Regions from separate parts of the Streptomyces sp. NPDC057099 genome, predicted to be linked through region 2. Evidence: riboswitches for the same ligand, from Rfam matches in the RefSeq annotation. Region 2 holds a riboswitch; each other region holds the start of a gene.

What was found. A riboswitch is a leader RNA that binds a small molecule or an ion and turns the genes downstream of it on or off. The one in region 2 is predicted to bind cobalamin.
Region 1: it holds a riboswitch for cobalamin, as region 2 does, so the genes downstream of both, metE (5-methyltetrahydropteroyltriglutamate--homocysteine S-methyltransferase) here and ACFT4A_RS00390 (ABC transporter substrate-binding protein) in region 2, are expected to answer to the same signal.
Region 3: it holds a riboswitch for cobalamin, as region 2 does, so the genes downstream of both, ACFT4A_RS11810 (cobalamin biosynthesis protein) here and ACFT4A_RS00390 (ABC transporter substrate-binding protein) in region 2, are expected to answer to the same signal.

Annotation. Positions count from the first base shown of each region.
Region 1 covers NZ_JBHUTX010000008.1:193,539-202,890, forward strand. The annotation lists gene ACFT4A_RS14360 (energy-coupling factor ABC transporter substrate-binding protein) at 1-36, shown strand, start outside; gene cbiQ (cobalt ECF transporter T component CbiQ) at 42-791, shown strand; gene ACFT4A_RS14370 (energy-coupling factor ABC transporter ATP-binding protein) at 788-1,639, shown strand; cobalamin riboswitch at 1,667-1,888, shown strand; gene metE (5-methyltetrahydropteroyltriglutamate--homocysteine S-methyltransferase) at 2,054-4,387, shown strand; gene ACFT4A_RS14380 (FAD-binding dehydrogenase) at 4,434-6,227, opposite strand; gene ACFT4A_RS14385 (maleylpyruvate isomerase N-terminal domain-containing protein) at 6,435-7,091, shown strand; gene ACFT4A_RS14390 (glycoside hydrolase family 43 protein) at 7,122-8,561, opposite strand; gene ACFT4A_RS14395 (glycoside hydrolase family 2 protein) at 8,589-9,352, opposite strand, start outside.
Region 2 covers NZ_JBHUTX010000001.1:73,005-82,356, reverse strand. The annotation lists gene ACFT4A_RS00420 (MFS transporter) at 1-88, shown strand, start outside; gene ACFT4A_RS00415 (YigZ family protein) at 275-901, opposite strand; gene ACFT4A_RS00410 (SixA phosphatase family protein) at 950-1,495, opposite strand; gene ACFT4A_RS00405 (hypothetical protein) at 1,492-2,274, opposite strand; gene ACFT4A_RS00400 (ABC transporter ATP-binding protein) at 2,349-3,161, opposite strand; gene ACFT4A_RS00395 (FecCD family ABC transporter permease) at 3,158-4,171, opposite strand; gene ACFT4A_RS00390 (ABC transporter substrate-binding protein) at 4,168-5,127, opposite strand; cobalamin riboswitch at 5,254-5,444, opposite strand; gene ACFT4A_RS00385 (CoA-binding protein) at 5,527-5,940, shown strand; gene ACFT4A_RS00380 (4-hydroxybenzoate 3-monooxygenase) at 5,949-7,172, shown strand; gene ACFT4A_RS00375 (ArsR/SmtB family transcription factor) at 7,174-7,533, opposite strand; gene ACFT4A_RS00370 (cation diffusion facilitator family transporter) at 7,596-8,624, shown strand; gene ACFT4A_RS00365 (YbaK/EbsC family protein) at 8,626-9,183, opposite strand; gene ACFT4A_RS00360 (helix-turn-helix domain-containing protein) at 9,226-9,352, opposite strand, start outside.
Region 3 covers NZ_JBHUTX010000006.1:295,657-305,008, forward strand. The annotation lists gene ACFT4A_RS11805 (cobyric acid synthase) at 1-1,115, opposite strand, end outside; gene ACFT4A_RS11810 (cobalamin biosynthesis protein) at 1,112-2,053, opposite strand; cobalamin riboswitch at 2,154-2,293, opposite strand; gene ACFT4A_RS11815 (hypothetical protein) at 2,449-2,670, opposite strand; gene ACFT4A_RS11820 (anion permease) at 2,705-3,946, opposite strand; gene ACFT4A_RS11825 (lysozyme) at 4,091-4,843, opposite strand; gene ACFT4A_RS11830 (class II aldolase/adducin family protein) at 5,042-5,773, shown strand; gene ACFT4A_RS11835 (alpha/beta hydrolase) at 6,348-7,475, shown strand; gene ACFT4A_RS11840 (hypothetical protein) at 7,665-9,065, shown strand; gene ACFT4A_RS11845 (VOC family protein) at 9,088-9,352, opposite strand, start outside.

The sequences.
Region 1 (9,352 bases), on a different contig from region 2:
CGCGATCCCGAGGAGTCCACGGCCGAAAGGGCCTGAGCCGCGTGCTGCCGATCGACGCGGCGGCGCACAGCAGTCGCTGGCGCCACCGCCATCCCGTGGACAAGGCCGTGCTCGGTCTGGGACTCACCGTACTGGCCATCTCGCTGCCGCCCTGGCCGGGCGCCGCCCTGGTGCTGGTGACGGCCGTGTCCCTGCTGCTGGGGCCGGCCGGGGTACCCGGCCGCAGGCTGTGGCGGGCCTACCGGGTGCCGCTGGGCTTCTGCGTGACCGGTGCCCTCACACTGCTCGTCCAGGTCGGCGGGCCGGAGGGCTTCGTCTCCCTCGCGGACGACGGGCCGCTGCGGGCCGGGGAGTTGCTGCTGCGCACCTCGGCGGCCTCCCTCGGGGTGCTGCTGTTCGCCTTCACCACACCCATGTCCGACCTGCTGCCGCGCCTGGTCCGGGCCGGCGTCCCGGCGCCGGTCGTCGATGTCGCGCTCGTGACGTACCGCATGAGCTTTCTGCTGCTTGACTCCGTGCGCCGGATCCGTGACGCGCAGGCAGCCCGGCTCGGGCACACCACGCGGGCCGCCGCCTGGCGTTCGCTGGGCGGGCTCGGCGCGACCGCGTTCGTCCGGGCCTTCGACCGGGCGGCCCGCCTCCAGGCGGGTCTCGCCGGGCGCGGCTACGACGGGACCCTGCGTGTCCTGGTGCCCGAGGCCCGCGTCTCCGTCCGCTTCACGGTCGCCAGTTGCGCGCTCCTCGCGGCACTGGCCGTCCTCACCTTCGTACTGGAAAGGCCGCTGACATGAGCGAGCCCGCCCTCGTCGCCCTGCGGGGCGCGTCCTTCGCCTACGAGGACGGCCCGGCCGTGCTCAGCGGCCTCGACTTCGAGATCCGCGAGGGGCGGGCGCTCGCGCTGCTCGGCCGCAACGGCAGCGGCAAGACCACGCTGATGCGGCTGCTCAGCGGCGGACTGCGGCCGCACGAGGGGCGGTTGACGGTCGACGGGCAGCCGGTGACGTACGACCGCAAGGGCCTGACCCGGCTGCGGACGACCGTCCAGCTCGTGGTGCAGGACCCTGACGACCAGCTGTTCGCGGCGTCCGTCGAGCAGGACGTGTCGTTCGGGCCGCTGAACCTCGGGCTGTCCGACACGGAGGTACGGGCGCGGGTGGCGGAGTCGCTCGCCGCCCTGGACATCGGCGCCCTGGCCGACCGGCCCACCCATCTGCTCTCCTACGGGCAGCGCAAGCGGACCGCCATCGCGGGCGCGGTCGCCATGCGGCCCCGTGTCCTGATCCTCGACGAGCCGACGGCCGGACTCGACCCCGACGGCCAGGAACGGCTCCTGGCCACGCTCGACGGGCTGCGGGCGAGCGGCACCACGGTGGTGATGGCCACCCACGACGTCGATCTCGCCCTGCGCTGGGCCGACGACGCGGCGCTCCTCACCCCGGACGGTGTGCACCTCGCCCCCGCGCCCACGGCGCTGGCCCGGACCGATCTCCTCCGGCAGGCGGGACTGCGGTTGCCGTGGGGTGCCGCCGCCGCGGACCTCCTGCGCGCGCAGGGGCTGTTGACCGGGTCGGCGCCCGGTCCGCGCACCCCGGAGGAGCTGGCCGCGCTGGCGGCGGGGCGGCCGGTGAGCGGCGGCTGAGGGTCGCTTCCGCGGCCTGACCGTGTATAGGCTGGCGGTGCAGCTGGTTCGCCCCGTCAGCCAGGCGGGATGCGTCGCAAGAGGGAACCCGGTGGGAATCCGGGACTGCCCCGCAGCGGTGAGCGGGAACGACCGCCGTCATACGCACTGGGTCCACGCAGGGCCCGGGAAGCGACGGCCAGTAGGTGTTCTCACATGGTGAGAACGTGCCCGCGAGTCCGAAGACCTGCCAACTGCCCGCGCGCGGACGATCCGTGCGCGGACATTCCGGTGACCTCGAGGGCGGGTCGGCGTACTTACCAGGCGAACGACCGCGCTGTGCCGCGCGAGGTCGACTCCGTCGGGTTCGTCACCCCTTCGCGCTCTCGTCCCGTCGCCGGGATCTCAGGGATTCGTCTCGCGAAGGAGATCTCCGTGACCACCAAGCCCGCAGCCGCGGCAGCACGGGCCACCGTGTACGGCTACCCCCGCCAGGGACAGAACAGGGAACTGAAGAAGGCGATCGAGGGCTACTGGAAGGGCCGCGTCACCGCCGACGCCCTCCGGGCCACCGCCGCCGACCTGCGCGCCTCGAACTGGCGGCAGCTGGCCGACGCCGGCATCGACGAGGTCCCGACGGGCGACTTCTCGTTCTACGACCACGTCCTGGACACCACCGTCATGGTCGGCGCGATCCCCGACCGTCACCGGGAGGCCGTCGCGGCGGACGCCCTGGACGGCTGCTTCGCCATGGCGCGTGGCACGCAGGACGTGGCGCCACTGGAGATGACCAAGTGGTTCGACACGAACTACCACTACCTGGTGCCCGAGCTGGGTCCGGACACGGTCTTCACCGCCGACTCCGCCAAGCAGGTCGCCGAGCTGCGCGAGGCGCTGGCGCTCGGCCACACCGCGCGCCCCGTCCTCGTCGGCCCCGTCACGTATCTGCTTCTCGCCAAGCCCGCTCCGGGTGTGCCCGCCGACTTCGAGCCGCTCACGCTCCTGGACCGGCTGCTGCCCGTGTACGCAGAGGTCCTCGCCGACCTGCGCGCGGCGGGCGCCGAGTGGGTCCAGCTGGACGAGCCTGCCCTGGTCCAGGACCGGACCCCGGCCGAGCTGAACGCCGCCGAGCGTGCCTACCGCGACCTCGGAGCCCTCACCGACCGGTCGAAGCTGCTGGTGGCCTCGTACTTCGACCGGCTCGGGAACGCCCTGCCGGTACTGGCGAAGGCGCCGGTCGAGGGACTCGCGGTGGACTTCACGGAGTCGGCGGCGGCCAACCTGGACGATCTGGCGGCGGTGGGCGGTCTGCCGGGCAAGCGGCTGGTCGCCGGTGTGGTCAACGGCCGCAACATCTGGATCAACGACCTGGCGGCCTCGCTCTCCCGGCTCGGCACGCTCCTCGGCCTGGCCGACCGGGTCGACGTCTCGGCCTCCTGCTCCCTCCTGCACGTGCCGCTGGACACGGGGGCGGAGCGGGACATCGAGCCGCAGGTCCTGCGCTGGCTCGCCTTCGCGCGGCAGAAGACCGCCGAGATCGTCACCCTCGCGCGCGGTCTCGCGCAGGGCACCGACACGATCGGCGCGCAACTCGCCGCGAACCGGGCGGACCTGTCCTCCCGGGCGAACTCCCCGATCACCCGCGACCCGGCGGTCCGCGCCCGCACGGCCGCGGTGTCCGGGGCGGACGCCCGCCGCTCGCTGCCGTACGCCGAGCGAACCGCCGCCCAGCGCGCCCGGCTCGGTCTGCCCCTGCTGCCGACGACCACGATCGGCTCCTTCCCGCAGACCGGTGAGGTGCGTACCGCCCGGGCGGACCTGCGGTCGGGCCGTATCGACACGGCCGGCTACGAGGAGCGCATCAAGGCCGAGATCCAGGAGGTGATCTCCTTCCAGGAGAAGGCCGGTCTGGACGTCCTGGTGCACGGCGAGGCCGAACGCAACGACATGGTCCAGTACTTCGCCGAGCAGCTCACCGGCTACCTCGCCACGCAGCACGGCTGGGTCCAGTCCTACGGCACCCGCTACGTCCGCCCGCCGATCCTGGCCGGCGACATCTCCCGCCCCGAGCCGATGACCGTGCGCTGGACGACGTACGCGCAGTCCCTCACGGACCGTCCGGTCAAGGGCATGCTCACCGGGCCGGTCACCATGCTCGCCTGGTCCTTCGTCCGCGACGACCAGCCGCTCGCCGAGACGGCCCGGCAGGTCGCCCTCGCCCTGCGCGACGAGGTGGGAGACCTGGAGACGGCCGGGACGTCGGTCATCCAGGTCGACGAGCCCGCCCTGCGCGAGACACTGCCGCTGCGTGCCGCCGACCGGCCGGAGTATCTGGCGTGGGCCACGGAGGCCTTCCGGCTCAGCACGGCCGGGGTGCGGCCGGACACGCAGATCCACACGCACATGTGCTACGCCGAGTTCGGCGACATCGTGCAGGCCATCGACGACCTCGACGCGGACGTCATCAGCCTGGAGGCCGCCCGCTCCCATATGCAGGTCGCCCGCGAACTCGCCTCGCACGGCTATCCGCGCGAGGCGGGGCCGGGTGTCTACGACATCCACTCCCCGCGGGTTCCGGGCGCACAGGAGGCGGCCGACCTGCTGCGCACCGGCCTGCAGGCCATCCCCGCCGAGCGGCTGTGGGTCAACCCCGACTGCGGCCTGAAGACCCGCGGCTGGACCGAGACCCGCGCGTCCCTGGAGAACCTGGTCTCGGCGGCCCGGACCGTCCGCGCCGAACTGGACGGGGAGCGGCCCGGACTCGCCTGACGCTCGCGGCCGGGGGCGGGCCGGGCATGGCCCGCCCCCGGTCGGGTCAGGTCGCCGTCGCGGCCGCCGCCGCCCGGCCCGCCGCGCGGCCCGAGAACAGGCAGCCGCCCAGGAAGGTGCCTTCGAGGGAGCGGTAGCCGTGGACGCCGCCGCCGCCGAAGCCGGCGACCTCGCCGGCCGCGTACAGACCGCTGATCGGCTTGCCGGAGGCGTTCAGGACGCGGCCGGAGAGGTCGGTCTGGAGGCCGCCGAGGGTCTTGCGGGTGAGGATGTTGAGACGTACGGCGATCAGCGGCCCTGCGCTGGTGTCCAGGATCCGGTGGGCGGAGGCGGTGCGGCTGAGGGTGTCGCCGGGGTAGGCGAGGGCGTTGCGGATGCCCATGACCTGGGCGTCCTTGGTGTACGGGTTGGCGATCTCGCGGTCGCGGGCCTCGATCTGCCGTTGCAGGCCGGCCAGGTCGATCAGGTCGTCCCCCGTCAGTTTGTTCATGCCGGCGACGAGTTCGGGCAGGGTCGTGGCGACGACGAAGTCCTCGCCCTTCTCCTTGAACCGCTCGATCGGCTCGGGGGTCTGCCAGATGCGCGACAGCAGCTTCCAGACGTTCTTCTCGGTGAGGTCCGGGTTCTGCTCCGAGCCGGAGAGCGCGAACTCCTTGGCGATGATCTTCTGGGTCGTGACGAACCAGGAGTAGTCGTATCCGGTGTCGGTGATCGACTTGAGGGTGTGGAGCGTGTCGTAGCCCGGGATGTCGGGGCTGGAGAAGCGCTTGCCCGTGGCGTCGAACCACATGGAGGACGGGCCGGGCAGGATGCGGATGCCGTGGTCGGGCCAGATCGGGTCGTAGTTCTTCAGGCCCTCGGTGTAGTGCCACATGCGGTCGGGGTTGACGATCCGTCCGCCCGCCTTCTCGGTGATCGCGAGCATCCGGCCGTCCACGTGCGCGGGCACGCCCGTGATCATGGACTTCGGGGGCTTGCCGAGGCGCGCGGGCCAGTTCTGCCGGACGAGGTCGTGGTTGGCGCCGATGCCGCCCGAGGTGACGATCACGACGGGGGCGTTCAGTTCGAAGTCGCCCACGACCTTGCGGGAGCTGGGCTTGCCGCGGGCCGCGCTGCTGGGCTCCAGGACCTTTCCGCGTACGCCGGTGACGGCTCCGTTCGTGACGATCAGGTCGTCCACCCGGTGGCGGAACCTGAACGTCACCTTGCCGTCCTCGACGGCGGCGCGCACCTTCTTCTCGAAGGGCTCGACCACGGCGGGCCCGGTGCCCCAGGTGACGTGGAAGCGGGGTACGGAGTTGCCGTGCCCGTCCGCGAGGCCACCGCCGCGCTCGGCCCAGCCGACGATCGGGAACCACTGCATCCCGAGCCCCGCGAGCCAGGAGTGCTTCTCCCCCGAGGCGAAGTCCACGTACGCCTCGGCCCACTTGTGGGCCCAGTGGTCCTGGCCCGACGGGTCGGTGATGCCACGGTCGAAGCCGGCCGTGCCCAGCCAGTCCTGCCAGGCCAGTTCCTTCGAGTCCTTGATGCCCATGAGCCGCTGCTCAGAGGAATCGACGAAGAACAGCCCGCCGAAGGACCAGAAGGCCTGCCCGCCCAGACCGGCCTCCGGCTCCTGGTCGAGCAGCAGCACCTTGCGTCCGGCGGCGGCCAGTTCGGCGGTGGCGACGAGCCCGGCGAGGCCGTGGCCGATGACGATGGCGTCCGCGTCCGACGCTCCGGCTCCGGCCGCGAAGGCCGGGAACGTCGCCTGCGCGAGCGCGGCACCGGCGAGCACACCGCCCGCGACGGTCAGGGCACGGCGGCGGGTGAACGCGGCGGGTTCTGACGGGTGTTCCATGGGCCGCCTTCCGGAGGAGGTGCGCAGGGGTCGGGAGAGGCCCCTGTGGCAACCAGGGGTGTTACCGACGGTAGCCCAGGAATTCTTGAGGTCGCCAGAGTCCTGCGCCTATGAACTCGAGGGCAGGGTTCACGAGTTGGCACGAGGGCGTACCAACCGCCCGAAATGCGTTTGTCCGCCCGCGCCGCACCGCACTACGGTGCCGAGGTGGATCTCTTCTCACGCTCCTGGACGGCGTTGCGCGCGGCGGTCGCCGACCTGGCCGACGAGGACTTCGCCCGGCCGTCCGGCTGTACCGGCTGGCTGGTGCGGGACCTGGTGTGCCATCTCGTCATCGACGCCCAGGACGTCCTGATCACCCTCGCCACCCCGTCCGACCTGGAGCCGACCCGTGACGCGGTGACCTACTGGGAGCTCGCCGACAGGCCGCCGACCGGTGACGACCCGCTCGACGCGCTGACCGTCCGGCTCGCCGCCGCGTACGAGGATCCGCATCTGCTCACGTTCCACTTGGACGACGTCGGCTCCGCCGCCGGCCGTGCCGCCCGGCTCGCCGACCCGGCCGGCCGGGTCGGCACCCGCGACGAGGTCCTCACCGTGGCGGACTATCTCTCGGCGTACGTCCTGGAGTGGACGCTGCACCACCTCGACCTGATCGCGCACCTCCCGGACGCGGAGCAGCCGCCGGCGGAGGGGCTCACCCGCTCCCGCGAGCTGCTGGAGCGGATCGCGGGGAGCGCGTTCCCCGCGTCGTTCACCGACCGGGACGCGCTGCTGGTGGGCACCGGGAGGCGGGCGCTCACGGAGGCGGAGCGGGCCGAACTCGGCGACCTGGCCTTGAAGTTCCCGGTCTACCTGGGCTGACCCGGCTCCCCGACCCTCCTCGGCCGTCCGTCAGTTCGTGTACACCTCCGCCCGGTCCACGCTCACGAACGCGCCCCGGGACTGGGCGTTGTGCTCCCCGGTGACCCGGATCCGCAGGGTGTGCCGCCCGTGGGGCAGCTTGGGGCTGACGTACTGCAGCTTCTCGCCGGTGCGGATCGCGCCGTGGAAGTCGACGCGCTGCTCGGCTCCGCCGTCGACGCTGATCCCGGCGATGCCGTTGCCGGTGTCGCGGACGGACAACAGGGCGATGCGGGTCCCGGTGAAGGTGAGGGTGGCGGTGGCGCCGGCCCGGTCGCTCCAGTGGTCGTCGCTCCAGAAGCACTGGGTGGCGCAGCCGGTGCCGGAGTTCCAGTCGCCCGTGTAGGCCACGCTTCCGGCGCCGCTGGAGCGGCCGTCGTCGTTGATCCAGTACGTGCCGGATCCGGGGTCGCCGGAGGGCAGGTCCTGGGTGGCCCCGAGGGCGAGCGGGCGGCCGAGGTCAGGGCTGCCGTCCGCGTTCCAGGTGATCTTCTGGGCGCGGGTCGTGCGGTCGGTGTAGGTGTTCGTCGAGGTCGTCTTGGCGTGGTAGACGAGCCAGTCCTCGGTGCCGTCGGGCGAGCGGAAGAAGGCGTGGTGGCCGGGGCCGTACACACCTCGGTCGTCGGCGCGCGAGAACACCGGCCCCGAGTGCTGGGTCCAGTTGCCGGGCACGAGCGGGTCGGCGCCGTCGCGCAGGGACATCATCCAGACCTGGTAGTCCGGCTTGCCGGTGTCGCAGGTCGAATACGTCATCCAGGTACGGCCGTTGCGGTGGAGGAACTCCGGCCCCTCACGCACCTCGGGGCAGCCGCCGGCGGCGTCGAGGGGGACGGCGTCACCGGAGACGGTGTAGGGGTTGGACATCGGGGCGATGTTGAGGCCGTTGTGCTGGTACCGGTTGAGCCCGGCGTAGGCGAGGTAAAGGCGGCCGTTGTGCTGGAACACGCCCGGGTCGATCGCGTACTTGTCGGCGTGGTTGGGCGGGGTGAGCTTCGCCTTGAAGCGGTACGGGCCCGCCGGGTCGTCCCGCTCGGACTCCAGGACGTACAGCCGGTGGTGTTCGTCGACCCCGTCGTCGGCCGTGTAGTAGAGGTACCAGCGGTCGCCGAAGCGGTAGAACTCCGGCGCCCAGATGTTGCGGTTGCGGGAGGTGTCGCTGTCCTTCCACACGGTCACCGGGTCCGAGGTGAGCAGGGTGCTCAGCGAGGGCGAGCGCCACATGCGGATGCTGTCGCCCTGGGTGGTGGTGAGGTGGTAGTTGCCCTTCCAGTACGAGACGTACGGGTCGGGGCCGGGGTTGAGCGGGTTGCGGAACGTGCCCGCGGCGGCCTTCGGCCCGGCGTCGCGGCCGACCGCGGACGGGACGGCGGTGAGCCCCGGCAGCAGGGCCAGGAGGACGGCGAACAGTGAACTTCGGGATCGTAAGCGCATGTGCGGTTTCTCCTTGCATCGTTGTAGTCACGGATGCCGTGGCACGTCCTCGAAGGCGGCCGGGCGGGTCTGGGCGTCACGCAGGAGTGTGGTGTCGGCTTTCTCGGAGCGGTCGAAGCGGTAGACGCCGTTGCGTTCCTGGAAGACGTCGGTGAGCTGGGTGTAGCAGTAGCCGAACATGTCCGGGTCGTCGAGCAGTACCCCGGTCAGTCCGGTGAAGCGCGCGACGAACTCCTCGGCACTGCACGGCCGTTGTCCGTAACCCCAGGAGGTGTCCTGGTCGTCGCCATCCGTGCCGGCCGCCGCGTCCGGGTCCCACCAGATGCCACCGAACTCGCTGCAGAAGTACGGCTGTCCACGGTAGGGCACCGACCACGGCCGCCCGTCCGGCGCCTGGTTGACATACGGCCGGTCCTGAGCCAGACCCTCCATCGTCCTGGCGAAGACGTCGGGGTCCTGCTCGTAGCAGTGCGAGTCGTAGACGTCGGTCTCCGGCACCCGGTGGGCGTAGCCGGACGCGTCGATCACCGGGCGGGTGGCGTCGGCCTGCTTGGTGGCCAGGAACATCGCCCGGGTGACGTCGTCGAGCCCGGTGACACGGTCGTGCAGCGGCTGGTACGTCTCGTTCAGCGGGCACCAGCCGACGATCGAGGGGTGGGAGTGGTCGCGCTCCAGGGCCTCCAGCCACTGGGTGACGTAGGAGGCGTCGGGGCTCTGGTTGTCGTCGCGTACGCCGGTCTCGCAGCCCCAGTCGCCGAACTCGCCCCAGACCAGATAGCCGAGCCGGTCGG
Region 2 (9,352 bases):
CCCCGCCGTTCACCCGGACGATCCGACGGGCGCCGACGCGCGCGCCGGTGACAGCGGCGCCGACCGCGTCCGCCGCACGGACCGGTAGCCGCCATCGGCGGCAGACGGCCCGGCCTTCACCGCTCCGTCCCCTTGCCGGCCCGGCCGAGGCGGGCGGAGCGCGTTCCCGTGCGCGACGGCCCCGACGGTGCTCCGCGGGCCGTCGCGCGCCACCCACGGCGCCCGCCCCACGCCGGCCCGCCGCTCGACCGGCGGGTACGTGGCTGACGTCGCCTCAGGCGTCGCCGTACGCCTCCCCGCCCGGTTCGAACACGGCCGTCCCGGCGGTCGTGTCGGCGAGCCAGGCACGGAAGGCGTCCACATCGGCGTCCGGGAGGGCGAGTTCGATCGTGACCGCCTCGCCGTAGTGCACGTCCCGTACCTCGCGGCCGGTGGTGCGCAGGTCGTTCTCCAGCTTGCCCGCCCGCTGGTGGCCGACGGTGACGGTGGCCAGGCGGAACCTGCGGCGGGTGCGCGAGCCGAGGGTGTCCAGGGCCTCGCCGACCGCTCCGCCGTAGGCCCGGATGAGACCGCCGGCGCCGAGCTTGACCCCGCCGAAGTAGCGGGTGACGACGGCGACGACGTACCGCATGTCGCGGCGCAGCAGCATCTGGAGCATGGGGACGCCCGCGGTGCCGCCGGGCTCGCCGTCGTCGCTGGCCTTCTGGACCGAGGCGTCGGCGCCGATGACATAGGCCCAGCAGTTGTGGTTGGCCGCGGCGTGCTCCTTGCGGACCGCGGCGATGAAGGCCTGGGCCTCCTGCTCGGTGGCCGCCGGGGCGAGGGCGCACAGGAAGCGGGAGCGGTTGACCTCGGTCTCGTGCACGCCCGCGCGTGCGACCGTGCGGTATTCGTCCTGCATCCGGCCAGCCTATGCGGGCGCCCGGGAGCGGCCCGGACCGGTCCGCCGTTACTTCTCCTTCCGGCCCCGGGGCACGATCACGGACGTGAGCAGCGCGGTGCCGGGGGCGAGGGACCGCCAGGTCGCGCCGCGCCAGGACAGGACGGCGATCGCCGAGGTGGGGAACTTCGTACGGACCCGCTCCAGGGTGTCGTCGAGCCCGTCGGCGGCGAGTGCCACGACCAGTTCCTCCAGGCCGGGGTTGTGCCCGATCAGCAGCAGCGTCTCGACCTCGGCGGGCACCTCCTGCGCGACGGCCAGCAGGCCGGAGGGACCGGCGGCGTACAGCCTCCGGTCGTGGCGGACCGGCGGGGGCGTGCCCCACTGGCCGGCGGCCAGGTCCCAGGTCCGGCGGGCGCGTACGGCCGTGGAGCACAGCGCGAGGTCCGGCAGGCAGTCGGCCTCGGCCAGCGCGCGTCCGGCCGCGGGGGCGTCCCGGCGGCCGCGCGGGGCGAGGGGGCGTTCGTGGTCGGCGACGCCCACGGGCCAGGCGGACTTGGAGTGCCGCAGGACGACCAGGCGGCGCAGTGGGCCGGCTCCGGCACGCTCGATCATGACGGGGATCCCAGGTCGCGGGTGAGGTCGAGGCCGAGGAGCCGGTCGGCGTACGCGTACGTCTCGAAGCGCGCGCCGTCGGGCAGCTCCGGCTCGGTCTCGACATCGTGCAGGATGTCCAGTACCCGGGGCAGGTCCAGGTCATCCTCCCAGGCGTCGCGCAACCGCCGGCGCACCTCGTCGGGGACGGGCCGCGAGGGCAGCCTGGCCCAACGGGCGACCGCGCCGCGCCACCGCGCGAGGGTGTCCCGGGCCTCGTCGAGCGCGGCCGCCTCCAGCAGGGCGGGGGCGCTGTGGTGCCGGGCGAGCAGGGCGAGGCGCAGGACACCGGGGTCGGCGCCGTCCCGCGTGTCCGGGTGTGCGGAAGGGTCCGGGATGTCGGGCTGTGCGGGGGCGACATCGATCCGCACACCGTCCGTCGCCGTGCCGCCCTCGACCGCGACGTGGATGACCTGCGCCTCGCCCAGCCCGGCACTCACGTCGGGGCTGTCCTCGAAGGGCCGGATGCCGAGCGCCGCGGCGCCGGCGCGCAGCTCCGCCTGTCGTCGCCCGCCGGTCAGCAGGGCCCACACGGGTGTGCCGCCGAGCTCCAGGGCCCGGACGAGCAGGTCGGCGACGAGCAGCACCCGCAGGCTCGTCGTGTCGAAGTCGGGCGCGTGCACCTCGACACGGGTCAGGCCCCGGCGGGCCGGGGCGGCGTCGACCGGCTCGCCGCTACGGGCGTCGATGATGCGCAGCACGAGGCGAGCGTAGGCGGGTGGGCGCGCACACGCAGGCATGTTCGGCGTTTTCAGGCCACCGTGGCGGGAAGCGCCCCACCAATGGCGTGCCCGGCACCAGGGCCGGGCAGGCTTCAGGCCAGCGTGCCCAGGAAGCGCACGTGGGGCCGCTGTTCGGGTCCTTCGCGGCTGACGGCGGCCCGCACCCCGTACACCTCCGCGATGAGCTCTTCGGTGAGGACGTCACCCGGAGCACCGCCCGCCACGACCGTCCCCCCGCGCAGGACGACGACCCGGTCGCAGTACATCGCCGCGAGGTTGAGGTCGTGCAGCGCGACGACGGTGGTGACCGGGAGGCCGGTGACCAGGGCGAGCAGGTCCAGCTGGTGGTGGATGTCGAGGTGGTTGGTGGGCTCGTCCAGGAGGAGTTCCCGGGGTTCCTGCGCGAGCGCGCGGGCGATCTGCACCCGCTGGCGTTCGCCGCCGGACAGGGTGTGCCAGGGCTGTCCGGCCCGGGCGGCGAGCCCGGTGCGCTCCAGGGCGGCGTGGATCGCCCGCTCGTCGTCCGCCGAGGCGGGTGTCCAGGCGCGGCGGTGCGGGACGCGGCCCAGCCGTACGACGTCCAGAACCGTCAGTTCGACCTGTGTGTCGGCCTGTTGCTCGACCATGGCGAGGCGGCGGGCGATGGTGCGCCGGGGCAGGTCACCGAGCGAGGTGCCGTCGAGGGTGACGACCCCGGCGGTCGGCGTGAGCAGCCCGGCCAGCAGTCGCAGCAGCGTGGACTTGCCGGAGCCGTTGGGGCCGAGGACGCCGACGGTGGAGCCGGGTTCGGGGGCGAGGGCGACGCCGTCGAGGATGAGGCGCCCGTCGGTACGGCGGCTGACCCGGTCCGCCCGGAGCCCGGCCCGCACCTGCGTCTGCGTCTCACTGGTCGGTGTCTCGGTCATCGCACCCTCCGTGTCCGGTAGAGCACCGCCACGAACGCCGGCACCCCGATCAGCGAGGTCACGACCCCCACCGGCACCTCCTGCGGATCCAGGACCGTACGGGCCAGGGTGTCCACCCAGACCAGGAACACCGCACCGGCGAGGGCGGTGATCGGCAGCAGCCGGGCGTGCCCGGGTCCGGCCAGCGCCCGGGCGGCGTGCGGCAGGACCAGCCCGACGAAGCCGATCGCCCCGGCGGAGCTGACCAGCGCGGCCGTGAGCAGGGCGGTGACGCACAGCAGCACCAGGCGGGTGCGGGCCACGGACACCCCGAGCGCGGCCGCAGCGTCCTGCCCGAAGGCGAAGGCGTCGAGGGTGCGGGCGTACGACAGGCACACCACCAGCGCCACGGCCAGGACGGCGAAGCACAGCCACACGTCGGTCCACCCGGCCCCGCCGAGCGAGCCGAGGAGCCAGAACAGCACGCCCCGGGTCGTCTCGGCGTCGGCGGCGGTCAGCACGACGAAGGAGGTGAGCGCGGAGAAGAGCTGCATGGCGGCGACGCCCGCGAGGACGACCCGGTCGGTGGTGTCGCCGAGGGTGTGGCTGAGCAGCAGCACCAGCGCGAAGGAGACCAGGGCGCCGAGGAACGCCCCCGCGGACACCGAGACGACTCCGCCGCCCACGCCCAGCACGACGATGACGACCGCGCCGGTGGAGGCGCCCGAGGACACCCCGAGCACGAACGGATCGGCGAGCGGGTTGCGCAGCAGCGACTGCATCACCGCCCCGCACACGGCGAGTCCCGCCCCGCACACGGCCGCGAGCAGGGTGCGCGGCAGCCGCAGCTGCCAGACGATCCCGTCCCGGATCGGCGTCAGGTCGGAGCTGCCGAGCCCGACGTGCGAGGCGACGACGGACCACACGTCCCCGACCCGGATGTCGGCCGGTCCGATGGTGATCGCCAGGGCCACGGAGACCACCAGCAGCAAGGCGCCCGCGACACCGAGCGCCGGTCCGCGGACGGTCACTTCACGAGCCCGAACTCACGCAGTCCGGCCGCGACCTTCTCCACGCCCTCGACGGTGCGGATGGTCGGGTTCATGGCCTGCCCGCTGAGCAGCACGTACCGCTTGTTCTTGACGGCGTCCATGTTCTTGGTGACCGGGTCGGACTCCAGGAAGGCGATCTTCCGCTTCGCCGACTCGGCGGTCTCCGAGTTGCGCGTGAGATCGCCGATGACCAGGACGTCGGGGTTGCGGTCGGCGACCGTCTCCCAGTTGACCTGCGGCCATTCCTCGTGCGTGTCGTCGAAGGCGTTCTCGGCGCCGAGGGCACGCGTCATGATGCCGGGCGCCCCGCAGCAGCCGGCCATGTAGGGCGACTCGGAGTTGGCGAACCAGTACAGAAGGGAGACGTCCGAGGCGTCGACGCCCCGCGTGGCCTTCTTCATCCGCTGCTGGAGGGAGGCCACGAGCTTGTCGCCGCGGTCCTTCACTCCGAACACGGTCGCGAGGTCCCGCACCTCGCCGTAGACGGCGTCGATGCCCAGCGCCTTGTCGCGCTTGCCGTCGCCGCCGCCCGAGTTGTCCTTGCCGGCGCAGTCGGACGGGGAGACGTACGTGGGCACGCCGAGCTTCTCGAACTGGTCGCGGGTGGCGACGCCGCCCTTGCCGAGGGTGGAGACGAAGGACGCGGCGACGAAATCGGGCTCGGAGTCCAGGACCCGTTCGAAGGAGGGGTTGTTCTCGGCGATGCGCGGCACCTTCGCGTTGGCCTTCTCCAGCCCCTTCATCACGGGGTCGGTCCAGGTGGCCGTGCCGGCTATTCGGTCGGCGAGGCCGAGGGAGAGCAGGATCTCGGTGGTGCCCTGGTTGAGGGAGACGGCGTGCCGGGGCGCCTTGTCGACCCGGACCTTCCGGCCGCAGTTGTCGAGGGTGGCGGACGCCTTGGCCTTGGGGGCCTCGGAGCCTGCGCAGCCGGTCATGAGCAGGGAGCAGGCCGCGAGCAGGACGGCGGCGCGGGCGGGTCGGGCGAGGGGCAAGGAAACCAGTCCTCAGACGTCGAGGGCCCGATCGCGGAGCCCGGTCGTACGGTGCTCCCCCACCGCCGGCCGGCCGCGGGGGCCGCCAGCAGGTCTTCGGACTCGGGTTCATCCGGTGCGGGGCGCCTTCCCGTACGGCATACGAGCCGTTCAGTGGCCGCGGCCCCGCCCGTCCCCCTCACCGCTGCGCGTCAGTTCCGGATTCGCACCGGATTCCCTGACCCACGTACATGGGTTCGACTGGCCTCGGCAAGCTATCACGGAGGATCCGGGGGGAATCACGACGCACCCTGCGTCGTTGCCCGGACAGCAGCTCTTCCACGACTCCCGAGGAGGCCGCCGGTGTACGGCGACGACGCAACGGTCCGCAGGATCCTCACCGAGCTCGGCGACACCTGGGCCGTGGTGGGCCTGTCGTCGAACCGGCAGCGCGCGGCGTACGGCGTCGCCGCCGTGCTCCAGCGCTACGGCAAGCGCGTCGTGCCCGTGCACCCCAAGGCGGAGACCGTGCACGGCGAGCAGGGGTACGCGAGCCTGGCGGACATCCCCTTCGACGTGGACGTCGTGGACGTGTTCGTGAACAGCGACCTCGCCGGAGCGGTCGCGGACGAGGCCGTCGCGAAGGGCGCCGGGGCGGTGTGGTTCCAGCTCGGCGTCGTCGACGAGGCGGCGTACGACCGCACCCGGGCCGCGGGCCTGGAGATGGTGATGGACCGCTGCCCGGCGATCGAGATCCCCCGGCTCGGGCCTTCATAATCGAGCGCATGACCCACGCTTCCTCCCCTGCGAACTCCGCTGCCCCGCAACACTTCCCCGTCGTCGTCGTGGGCGCCGGTCCCGCCGGACTGACCATCGGCAACATCCTGCGGGCCGCCTCCGTGGACTGTCTGGTGCTGGAGACCGAGACCCGGGAGTTCATCGAACAGCGGCCCCGGGCCGGTGTCATCGAGGAGTGGGCCGTACGGGGCCTGGAGAAGCGGGGCCTCGCCCGGAATCTGCTGGACCGCGCCGAGCTGCACACCTCGTGCGAATTCCGTTTCGACGGAGAGCGGTACCGGTTCCACTACGGCGAGATGACGGGCAGTCATCACTTCGTCTACCCGCAGCCGTTGCTGGTGACGGACCTGGTGCGCGAGTACGCCGACGTGCGCGGCGGGGAGATCCGCTTCGGGGTCCGGGACGTCGAGGTGCAGGACATCGACACCGACCGGCCGTCCGTGTCGTACACCTGCCCGGAGACGGGTGAACAGCGGCTCGTGCACTGCGACTTCGTGGCCGGCTGCGACGGGGCGCGCGGAGTGACGCGGGCCTCGCTGCCGCCGGAGCGGGTCCGGGTCGCCCGGCACGACTACGGCATCGGCTGGCTGGCGCTGCTCGCCGAGGCCCCGCCATCGGCCGACTGCGTGCTGTTCGGCTGTCACGGGAACGGCTTCGCGGGCCAGATGCCCCGCAGCCCGGAGGTGACCCGCTACTACCTCCAGTGCCCGCCGGGCGACGACCCGGAGAACTGGCCGCACGAGCGCGTCTGGGCGGAGCTGCGGCAGCGGCTCGGGGCGGCCGGTGTGCCGCCGCTGACGGAGGGGCGGCTGATCGAGAAGCGCGTCCTGGACATGCACGACTACGTGGTCGAGCCGATGGTGCACGGCCGGCTGTACCTCGCCGGCGACGCGGCCCATCTGGTCGCCCCCATCGCCGCCAAGGGCATGAACCTCGCCCTGCACGACGCCTTCCTGCTCGGCGACGCCCTGGCGGACCGCCTGACCGACGGGGACGACAGCGGCCTCGGCGGCTACGCGGAGGCCTGCCTGCGGCGGGTGTGGGACTACCAGGAGTTCTCACAGTGGCTGGCCGAGGTGTTCCACGGGGCGGCGTCGGGCGACCCGTACCGCGCGGGCACCTCGATCGCACGGCTGCGCCGCCTGTTCTCGTCGCCCGTGGCGGCCGCCGCCTTCGCCGAGCGGTACCTGGGGACGGCCGAGCGGTACTGATTCAGTCGTGCGGGGGGCGGTCGCTGAGACGGTGGTCGGCCACGTTCAGCGCCTCGTCCACGAGTCGGCGCAGATGGCCGTCGCGAAGTGAGTAGATCACGCGGCGGCCCTCTTTGCGTGTGTCCACCAGGCCCGCGAGACGCAGCCGCGCCAGGTGCTGGCTGACGGCGGGCCGTGCCGCCCCGCACGCCTCCGTGAGGGTCGTGACATCGGCCTCTCCCCCGGTCAGCGCGTGCAGCAGGGCGAGCCGGGTCCGGTCCCCCAGGAGGGCGAGGAGTTCGGCGGCGAGCGCCAACTGTTCCTCGCCGGGGCTGCGCGGATGCGCATCGTGCGCAGGTGACAGGTGCATGCGTGCGCTCATACGCACATAATGGCCCTGTGGGCGTGTGCACGTCCACTCCCGCGCACCGGAAGGGGACCCACGTGAGCGACCGGCACGAGCACTCCCACCCTCACCACCACCGGCACAGCCTGCGCCACCGGCTGTCCCACCTCCTCACCCCCCACTCTCACGAGACGGCCGACAAGGTCGACTCCGCCCTGGAGTCCTCGGCCCGCGGGATGCGGGCGCTCTGGGTCTCGCTCGCGGTGCTCGGCGTGACGGCCCTGGCCCAGGCGTTCGTGGTGGCCGTCTCCGGCTCGGTGGCACTGCTCGGGGACACCGTGCACAACGCCGCGGACGCGCTGACCGCCGTGCCGCTCGGGATCGCCTTCGTACTGGGCCGGCGCGCGGCCACCCGCCGCTTCACCTACGGCTACGGGCGGGCGGAGGATCTGGCGGGTCTCGTGATCGTGCTGACGATCGCCGCGTCCGCGGCCTTCGCGGGCTGGACCGCGATCGACCGCCTCCTCGACCCGCGCCCGGTCCAGCACGTCCCGGCGGTCGCCGTGGCGGCTCTCGTCGGATTCGCGGGCAACGAGTGGGTGGCCCGCTACCGCATCCGGGTCGGCCGCGCGATCGGCTCGGCCGCGCTGGTCGCCGACGGACTGCACGCCCGCACCGACGGCTTCACCTCACTGGCCGTGCTGCTGGGCGCCGGCGGCTCGGCCCTGGGCTGGCAACTGGCCGACCCGATCGTGGGGTTGGCGATCACGGCGGCCATCGCGCTGGTGCTGCGGGACGCGGCGCGGGAGGTGTTCCGCCGGGTGATGGACGCGGTCGACCCGGACCTGGTGGACCGGGCCGAGAAGGCCCTGACCGAGGTTCCCGGGGTGCGCGGGGTGGGCGAACTGCGGCTGCGCTGGATCGGGCACCGGCTGCGCGCCGAGGTCGCGGTCGTGGTCGACGGCACCGTGACGGTACGCGAGGCCCACCGGATCGCCGTCGACGCCGAGCACGCGCTGCTGCACGCCGTGCCCCGCCTCACCGCCGCCCTGGTCCACGCCGACCCGGAGCCGGTACCCGGCGAGGCGGACCCGCATCTGGCCCTGGCCCACCACACGGTGGCGTAGCTCAGGAGCCCCCGAGCCCCTCCAGCACCACGGCTCCCGGCAGTTCCGCGAACGCCTTGCCCGGGACCAGCAGCTTGCCGCGTCGACGGCCGCTGCCGACCAGCACGTACGGCAGGTCGACGACGGCCGCGTCCACCAGCACGGGCCAGGCCTCCGGCAGTCCGAGCGGGGTGATGCCGCCGTACTCCATGCCGGTCTCGCCGGTCGCCGTGTCCATGCTGGCGAACGAGGCCTTACGGGCTCCCAGTTGACGGCGCACGACGCCGTTCACGTCGACCCGGGTCGTGGACAGCACGACGCACGCGGCCAGCGTGGTCTCGCCGGCGCGCTTGCCCGACACCACCACGCAGTTCGCGGACCGCTCCAGCAGGTCCCGGCCGTAGTGCTCCACGAAGACGGCGGTGTCGGCCCACTCCGGGTCGGTGTCGACGTAGAGGATCTGGTCGGCGGGGACGCTGCCCGGCCAGTGCCGCACGGCGTCGGCGACCGCGCCGGTGAGTTCGTCGAGGCAGGAGGGGGCCGGGCGGGCGTCGTCGAAGTGTCCGATGGGTGCGCGCATGACCGCACGCTAACAACAGCGGACCGCCTCCGACCGGGCGTCTCAGGACACGGGCGGCACCGAGACGGCCATGACCATCTGCATCGGCACCTCGCCGGTGTTGCCGTACGTGTGCGGGACGTTGGCCTCGAAGTGGACGCTCGCGCCCGCGGGGACGCGGTGCTCGACG
Region 3 (9,352 bases), on a different contig from region 2:
CGTACGGGCAGGACCCCGAGCCCGTCGACATGACCGCGGCGGCTCTCGACGTCGTCCTCGATGTGCTCGCCGAGGATCTGGAAGCCGCCGCAGATGCCGAGGACGGGCCGCTGCTCGGCGGCCCTGCGCACCAGCGCGTCGGCCAGTCCGCGCTCCCTGAGCCACTCCAGGGCACGGACGGTCCCCCGGGTCCCCGGCACGATGACCAGGTCGGCGTCGGCCAGTTCCTCGGGCCGGTCCACGAACCGCACGACGACACCGGGCTCGGCGGCCAGCGCGTCGACATCCGTGAAGTTGGACATGAGCGGGACCGCGCAGACGGCGACGCGCAGCACGTCCTCGCCGACGGGCGGGGCGACGACGGACTCCCGGACCGTCCCCCGCAGCGAGACGCGCAGCCCGTCCTCCTCGTCGATCCCGAGCCCGTGCCGGAAGGGCAGAACGCCGTACGTGTGCCGCCCGGTGAGGCCGTGGAGCATGTCGAGCCCCGGCTCCAGCAGGGAGACGTCCCCGCGGAACTTGTTCACGAGGAACCCGGCGACACAGTCCTGGTCCTCGCGGGACAGCAGGGCGACGGTCCCGAAGAACGAGGCGAAGACCCCGCCCCGGTCGATGTCGCCGACGACGAGCACGGGGAGCCCGGCGCCTCGGGCGATCCCCATGTTGACGATGTCCGTCCGCCGCAGATTGATCTCGGCAGGCGAACCGGCCCCCTCGCAGATCACCGCGTCATACGTGCCCCGCAACCGCTCCAGGCAGTCCAGCACCGTCCCGAGCAGCTTCTGCTGCCGTCCTCCGTGATACCCGCGCGCACTGAGCTCGCCGACCGGCTTGCCCAGCAGTACGACCTGACTGCTCTGCTCGCCGCCGGGCTTGAGCAGCACGGGATTCATCAGCGCGGTCGGCTCCACCCGGCACGCCTGCGCCTGCATGGCCTGCGCCCGCCCGATCTCGGCGCCCTCCCGCGTCACGAACGAATTCAGCGACATGTTCTGCGCCTTGAACGGCGCGACCTTGACGCCCTGCCGCACCAGCCACCGGCAGATCCCGGCGGTCACGACGCTCTTGCCGGCGTCGGAGGTGGTGCCGGCGACGAGAAGCCCCCCGCCCGTCATGACGTACGCCCCTTCACGATGTGGCGCGCGGCGACACAGACGCCGAGCGCGAGCCAGCCGACACGTCTGGACAGCCGTACGGCCCGTTCGATGTCCCCGGTGGCGACGGCGCGCCCCGCGCCGTTGAGGACGGGACGGTGCTCGACGCGTCCGCCGTAGGACAGGGTTCCGCCGAGCCGCACCCCGAGCGCCCCCGCGAACGAGGCCTCCACGGGCCCGGCGTTGGGACTCGGATGCTTGGCGGCGTCGGCACGCCAGGCCGTCACGGCTCCGCGGGGGTCGCCCCCGGCCGCGGTCGCGAGCACGGCGGTCAGCCGGGCCCCCGGCCAGCCCACGACATCGTCCAGCCGCGCGGAGGCCCACCCGTAGCGCCGGTACCGGGCCGACTTGTGCCCGACCATGGCATCGAGGGTGTTGACGGCCCGGAACCCGAGAAGCCCCGGGACACCGCCGACGGCCCCCCACACGAGCGCTCCCACGACGGCGTCGGAGGTGTTCTCGGCAACGGATTCGACGACGGCCCGGGCGATCCCGTCGGCGTCCAGGGCCTGTGGATCCCGTCCGCACAGATGCGGCAGCCGCGCACGGGCCGCTTCTACGTCCCCGGCCTCCAGCGCACGCCCGATGGCCTGCGCCTCCCGGGCGAGCGAAGTCCCCCCGACGACGGCCCAGGTGGCGGCACCGGTCAGCCCGACCGACGCGACAGTGGACGGACGCACGGCACGCGCGGCGACGGCCCCGAGCGCGACGGCCCCGCCCGCGCACACCACGGTGTGCAGCGCGCCCCACCCCCGGTGGTCCCGCCACAACACCCGCTCCACGGCACCCGCGGCCCGCCCGAACGCGGCGACCGGATGCCCCCGGCGAGGATCGCCGAGCAGCAGATCACCGATCAGACCGACGGCGGCACCGTACGCGTGGACGCGACCGGCACCCATGGGCTCAGCCGGCCACGGGGGCGGACAACGGTGGGGAACTGGCCCTCGATCGGCAGCCGAACATGGCGATATGTCCTCACTCAGGGTGTCCACGCCCTGGTTCGACGAGACCGGCGGTGAGAGTTCCTGGCTCCCGGTGAGTGCTACCCCGGTGACAGTGGCGGGACCGCGCCGGACTTCCACCGGCTTCCTCTCCTGCCGCCGCATTGGCCCCGGCAGTCCACCACGGCCGCGAACAACCGTCAACTTGCCGTTGACCTGCGAGGGGAGAGTGTGGACAAGCCCACACCGCCTGCCTCGCAGGGGGTGCCGACGGCTGTCCCGTGAACGGCAACCGGGCGGCCCGGGACCGAAGCCCCGTGCCGCCCGGCAACAGACGATCGTGGTGGTCGTGGTCAGGCCACGATCAGATAGATCCCGTATCCCACAGCCGCCGCACACGCCGCGAAGCACGCGTACGCACCCGTCACCGCGAGCCCCGCCGACCCGCCCGCCGCCACCGCCCGCTCGCGGCGCGACAGGCCGGTGATGCCGAGGGTGAACAGGCCGACGAGGGTCACGGTGGCCACGAGGCTGACGCCGAAGACGGAGCCGAGGGTCGCCCAGTCGATCTTCATCTCAGAGATTCTTCCTTGTCACCGGTGGGCGGGATCAGACCGTGGTGGTCGTGGTGGAGGGCTTCCGGTCGGCCGGGGCCTGGGCCGGGATCGTGGCGGCCAGTTCCTCGGACGGGCCCGCCGGAGGCGGTGTCACCGCGGCGATCGCGGTGGTCACGACACCCGCCGGCTCCTCCTCGACCTCGTTGACGTTCGTGTGGTCGACGACCTCACGGCGCGACAGCTTCCAGATCACCGCGCTGGAGGCGACCAGGAACACCGCCACGACCGCCGTGCCCCAGTTCCCGAAGCCGGTCACGTACTCGGCGAGCGCGCCCACCAGGGCCGCCGCCGGCAGCGTCAGACCCCAGGCGACGAACATCCGCGTCGCCGTCGACCAGCGGACCACGCCGCCCTTGCGGCCGAGCCCCGCACCCATCACCGCGCCGGACACGGAGTGGGTGGTGGAGAGGGAGAAGCCGAGGTGCGAGGAGGCCAGGATGACCGTCGCCGCACTGGTCTGGGCGGCGAAGCCCTGCTGCGGCTGGAGGTCGGTCAGGCCCTTGCCCATGGTGCGGATGATGCGCCAGCCGCCGAGGTAGGTGCCGAGCGCGATGGCGATGCCCGCCGAGAGGATGACCCACATGGGCGGGTCGGAGTCGGGGGCGACGGCGCCGCCGGCGACCAGGGCGAGGGTGATGACACCCATCGTCTTCTGGGCGTCGTTGGTGCCGTGGGCCAGCGAGACCAGGCCGGCGGAGGCGATCTGGCCGGCCCGGTAGCCCTTCTTGGAGGCGTCGCCGTCGGCCTTCTTGCCGAGGGAGTACGTCAGCCGGGTGGCGAGCAGTGCGGCGATGCCCGCGACCAGCGGGGCGGCGATCGCCGGGATCAGCACCTTGGTGACCAGGACGTCACCGTGCACCGCGCCGACGCCCGCCGAGGCGATCGTGGCGCCGATCAGGCCACCCATCAGGGCGTGCGACGAACTGGACGGCAGACCCACGAGCCAGGTCAGCAGGTTCCAGAGGATCGCTCCGACCAGGGCGGCGAAGATGACCTCGGGACGGATTCCGGCCTCGTCGACGAGGCCCTTGGAGATCGTGTTCGCGACTTCGACGGACAGGAAGGCGCCGACCAGGTTGAGCACCGCGGACATGGCCACCGCGATCTTCGGTCTCATGGCGCCCGTGGAAATGGTCGTGGCCATCGCGTTCGCGGTGTCGTGGAAACCGTTCGTGAAATCGAACGCGAGTGCGGTGACCACCACAATCGCGAGGATCAGCGAGAAGCTTTCCATTTACCCAGGCAATCGTTCGGCGTCGTTGGCGGGACGAACGTAGGTAACCCGAGTGAACGGAAGATGAACTGGGAGGGGCGCAGGGGTGTCCGCAACAGAGGAGTGTCATTCCGCCCTGGTGCAGCGGCCCTTGCACCCCAACGATCAAGTGCCCCTTGCGAACTGTTTCAGTCGATCGAGTGACCCGTCGAAGAGATTCTGGTCACCCGGCAGGGTGCCGTCGCCGTTGTCGTACTGCCAGAAGGTCCAGGAGGACCAGCCGGCCGGCAGTGCGCCCGGGCTCGCCGCGTCGTAGCGGGCCACCCACAGGTGGTGGTTCGCGGCGAAGGCACGGCTGTTGCCCGTGCACGTGTTCCACCAGTGGGTGGTCGTGTAGATCACCGGGCGGCGGCCGGTGAGCCGCTTGACCTCGCCGCTGAACGACTTGATCCAGCCGACCATCCCGGCCTTGCTCAGGCCGTAGCACTTGTGCTTCTTGTCGTACGGGTTGTACTCGATGTCGAGCGCCGGCGGCAGGGTCCAGCCGTCCGCGCTCCAGCTGCCGCCGTTGCGTACGAAGTGGGCCGCCTGTGCCTGGCCCGACGACCTGTTCGGCAGCGCGAAGTGGTAGGCGCCGCGGACGAGGCCCGCCGCGCGCGAGCCGTTGTACTGCCGGCTGAAGTAGGGGTTGCGGTACGTGGTGGACTCGGTCGCCTTGACGTAGACGAATCTGGCGCCCTGCGCCTTCGCGCTCGTCCAGTCGACGTTCTTCTGGTGGGACGAGACGTCATGCCCCTTCGGGCGGCTCGCCGCCGCGGCCGGAAACTCCGCGAGCGTGGTCCCTCCCAGCGCGAGCGCCGCCGCGGAGGCCGCCAGTAAGCGGCCGCGGCGGCGGGGCGGTATGTGGTCACGGGCCATGTGATTCCCCCCGGAATGGCTACGTGCACGGCAAATCCCCCAGAGCGTACTGGAGGGGCGTTGAATATCCGATGATCTCCGGCCAAGAGAGATCCATGATGTGTTTGTGCCGGTATGCGCCCTTACGGATGCTCGGTTTCCGGCCTAAAGTGCCCCCGCCCGGCGGCGCGTTGAAGGGCTGCCTGGCAGGATCGCCGCATGGCTGAGCAGCGAGGCGACGAGCGGGACACGGGGGACGTCGGAGGCAGTGGACAGGATGCGGGGGAGTCGCGGCGGAGCGGTGTGCGCCCCGAGGAGGCGCGCGCCTGGGAGGACCTCGTCGCGACGGCCCGCCGGACGGTCACCGAGGGGCTCGTCGTCGGAACGTCCGGCAATGTCTCGGTGCGCGTCGGGGACACCGTGCTGGTCACGCCGTCGGGCGTGCCCTACGACCGGCTCGCGCCGGACGACGTGACCGGGGTCGACCTCGACGGCCGGCAGGTCCTCGGCACGCTCGTCCCGACCAGCGAGCTGCCCATGCACCTCGCCGTCCACCGCACGACCGACGCCCGCGCCGTCGTCCACACCCACGCCGTGCACGCGACGGCCGTCTCGACGCTCGTCAGCGAGCTCCCGCTGATCCACTACATGGCCGCCGCGCTCGGCGGACCCGTCCGGGTTGCCCCGTATGCGACGTACGGCAGTGACGAGTTGGCCGAGAACATGCTCCGCGCCCTCGCCGACCGCTCCGGCTGCCTCCTCCGGAACCACGGCACGATCACCTACGGCGCGACCCTGGACCAGGCCTACGACCGCACCGCCCAGCTGGAATGGATGTGCCGGCTGTGGCTGACCGCCACGTCGGTACCGGGCCTGTCCCCGAGCCTGCTGTCCAGGGAACAACTGGCCGAGGTGGAGGACCGGCTACGGGGGTACGGCCAGCGCGGCTGAGCCCCTCCGGGACCTCACCGCACCGACACCGAGGGCGCCACCCGCCCTACGGCTCCTTCGACGGCCTCCTCCCCGCCCTCACCTGGGCGCCGCTGTCCGCGCGGTTGCCGCGCTGCCGGTCACGGCGTTCCGCCCCGCTCGCGTGGCCACGGCTGCGTCGGCCACCGGGGCACCTCGCCCTGCGGGTGCGGCCACCGCTCCGCCCCGGGTGCGGACGCTGTCGCAGCCCGCGCGGTTACGGCTTCGCCGGTCCCCGGCGTTCCGCCCTGCTCGCGTGGCCACGGCTGCGCCGACCGCCGATATCGCTCGCTCGTGGGGCCACTCGCTCTGCCGGTCGCCGACATCTCGCCCTCCGGGTGCGATCACAGCTCCGCCGGCCACCGGCGTTCCGCCATGCTCGTACGGCATCTCGCTCCGCAGACCACCGGCACCCCGCCCTGCGGAGCGCGGGCCCCGCCCCGCCGACCGCCCGGGCCAGCCCACCGCGCACAACCGCCCCGCCGACCACCCGCGCCCGTCACCCCACCGCCCCCGCCCACTGGTCCCTCGCCCCGTCCGCCGGGACACTGGAGGTGTGCGCACTGTCAAAGCGGCGGCCGCTGCCGCCACCGTCGTGATCGGAGCCGGGGCAGCCGCCGTGGCCGCCGGGCGGTTCGCCAGCGGCGTCGCGCTCAAGGCGCCTCCCGGCAGGCCGCTGCCCACCGAACCCCGGCTCACCGTGCACGGCACCGCCGCCGGTCAGATCATCCTGACCCGGGACCTGGCCGCCCTGCGGCCCGGTCGCTACGGCCTCTCCGGCGACGGCTCCCACGCGGTGGTCGGCCCCGTCCTGACCACCGCCCCGCACACCGCCGACACCGTCGTACGCCGCCTGGAGAGCGTCACGCACGGCACCCTGAAGGCCGGCGACAAGGCCTGGCTCACCCCGAACGTGTACGTCGGCAACCCGAGCGACGCCCTCGGCCTCGACCACGCCGACGTCGACATCCCCGGCGAACTCGGCGCCCTGCCCGCCTGGTTCGTGCCCGGCGCCCGGGACACCTGGGTGATCGCCGTGCACGGCCTGGGCACCACACGGGAACTGGCCATGAACGTCATGGAGTTCCTGCACCGCAACCGCTTTCCGGTGCTCGCCCTCGCCTACCGCGGCGACCTGGGCGCACCCCGCCGGCCCGACGGTCTGAACCACCTCGGCGAGACCGAGTGGCGCGACCTCGACGCGGCGATCCGCTACGCCGTGCGCCACGGCGCCCGGGAGGTCGTCCTGCACGGCTGGTCCACCGGCGCGACCATGGCCCTGCGCGCCGCCGCCCACTCGGGACTGCGCGACCGCGTCTCGGGACTCATCCTGGACTCCCCGGTGCTCAGCTGGCAGACCACCCTGCGCGCCCTCGCCTCGGCCCGCCGCACCCCGGGCGCGCTGCTGCCCCTCGCGGTCCGCGCGGCCCAGGGCCGCACCGGCCTGTACGACGACGGCGTCGCGGGCCCGGCCCCGTTCGACGGGCTCCGTATCCCGGCGCTCGTCTTCCACGGACCTGACGACACGGTGGCTCCCTGGCGGTTCTCCCGTCACCTCGCCGACGCGCGCCCCGACATGGTCGCCCTGTACACCGTCGCCGGCGCGCCCCACGGAGCGATGTGGAACGCCGACCCCCAGGCCTACGAGGAGGCACTGCGACGCTTCCTGACGCCTCTGATGTGACTCCGGCCCTCGTCACGACCCCCTTCCGTCCCGCCCCTACCGACCGGTCGTGATGATTCCGTTTAGCGTCGTACCACTGGCTTGTTCCCGGCCTTCGGCCGCTCCCGGGAACCCGTGCGTTGGCCTTCTCCGTCGCCCGCCGTGACATTCCGTTTGGGTTTTCGGACCGTCAACCGGAAGACTGCACCCGTGACGTCCCGTATCCCGCGCGACTCCAGGCTTCGACTCGTCCGCCCGCGACCCCTGGCCGCCGCCCCCAGAGCGATGAACCAGCGGCGCTCGCGCCGACCCGCACCGCGCCCCCCGGAGGGCACCCCGGCACCGGCGGAGCTGGCCAGAATGGCGCGCTCAGGTCTGGCCGCCGCGGCCCGCGTCGCCCGCTGGGCCGACGCCGCGCTCGGGCCCGGAGGGGACAGCGCCACCGCCGACGGCAAGGCCACCCTCTCCGACGCGACCGCCGAACGGGCCGCCCGTGACCTGGGGCTGACCTCGGCTCAGGTCAGAGGCGACTGGGACACCGCCCGCCTCGCCGGCCTCGTCGAGGTGCACGGCGACAGCGCCCGCCCCGGCTGGCGGCTGCGCGCCTGGGACCGTGACGACAGCGCCGTCCTGCGCGGCTGGGTCGCCCTCTTCGACGCCTGGTCGCTGGCCCATCCGGAGCCCGAGGACCGCGAGGCCGCCGCCGTCGCCGAGGTCGTCTCGGCCATGCCGCAGGCGCTCTCTTTCCTCCAGCTGTCCGCCGGCCCCGTCCCCGTGGAGCAGCTCCTCGACCTCCTGGAACAGCGCGTCACCGAGCTGCGCACCGCACGCTGTGAGATCCCCTACGGTCCCCAGCCCGAGCCGGTGACCGAGCCGGAGCCCACCGACGCCCCGCTCGCCCCCCTCCTCGACTGGGCCCTGCGCGCCCTCGCCTCCGTCGGCGCCCTCACCTACGGCGACGGCCAGGCCACCCTCACCCCGCTCGGCAGCTGGGCGGTCTGGGTCAAGCTGGAGCAGATCTGCGTCGCCGCGCAGAGCCCCGCCGGGAACATCGAGCAGGCGGCCGAGGACATGCTCCGCGGCTGTGCCCAGCTGCGCCCGAACGCGGCCCGCGCCGAGTACCGCGCCTGGCTCGCCGCCCGCCCCGTCGGCAGCGCCGTCACCGAACTCCTCGGTGCCGCCCGTGGCGAGGACGCCCTGCTGCGCGGCCTCGCCTTCGAGGCGCTGCGCGTCGTCGGCGCCCCCGCCGAGCCCGAGGTCCGCGGCGTGGTCGCCGAGCCGACGCTCAGGCCGTACGCCCTGCTGTGGCTGGCCGTGCACGACGGGGCCGACCCGGAGGACGCCCACGAGGTCCTCACCCGTCAGGAGGCGACTTGGCTGTGGGTGGACACCGCGGCCGCCGTCGCCGACCACGGTGAGGCCCCGCTGCTCGTCCGCCATCTGGAGTCCGCCGTGCAGCCGACCATCCCGATGCTCCTCGACGAGGTACGTGCCGTGGGACACCCGCGCACCGTGCAGGTCCTGGTCGCCCTCGCCGCGGCACACCCCGACCCGGCCCTGGCCAAGGCCGTACGCAGGGCCGCCTTCCAGGTGCACACCGGCGGCAGCTAGCAGCCAGGGGCCGGTGGGGCTCTCAGCCCGCTATCTCGGGGGCGTACGTCCCGAAGCTCCACACATTGCCCTCGATGTCCCGGGCCATGTAGTCCCGCGAGCCGTAGTCCTGGTCCGTCGGGGGCATCAGGATCTCCACGTTGTGGTCCACGGCGCGGCGGTGGTGTGCGTCCACGTCGTCCACCACCACGTACACCCCCGTGGTGCCCGCGTCCTGCATGGCCGCGTCGAACACGCCGCCGCGGCCCTTGGTGCCGACCATCACCGCGCCGTTGCCCTGCGTCAGC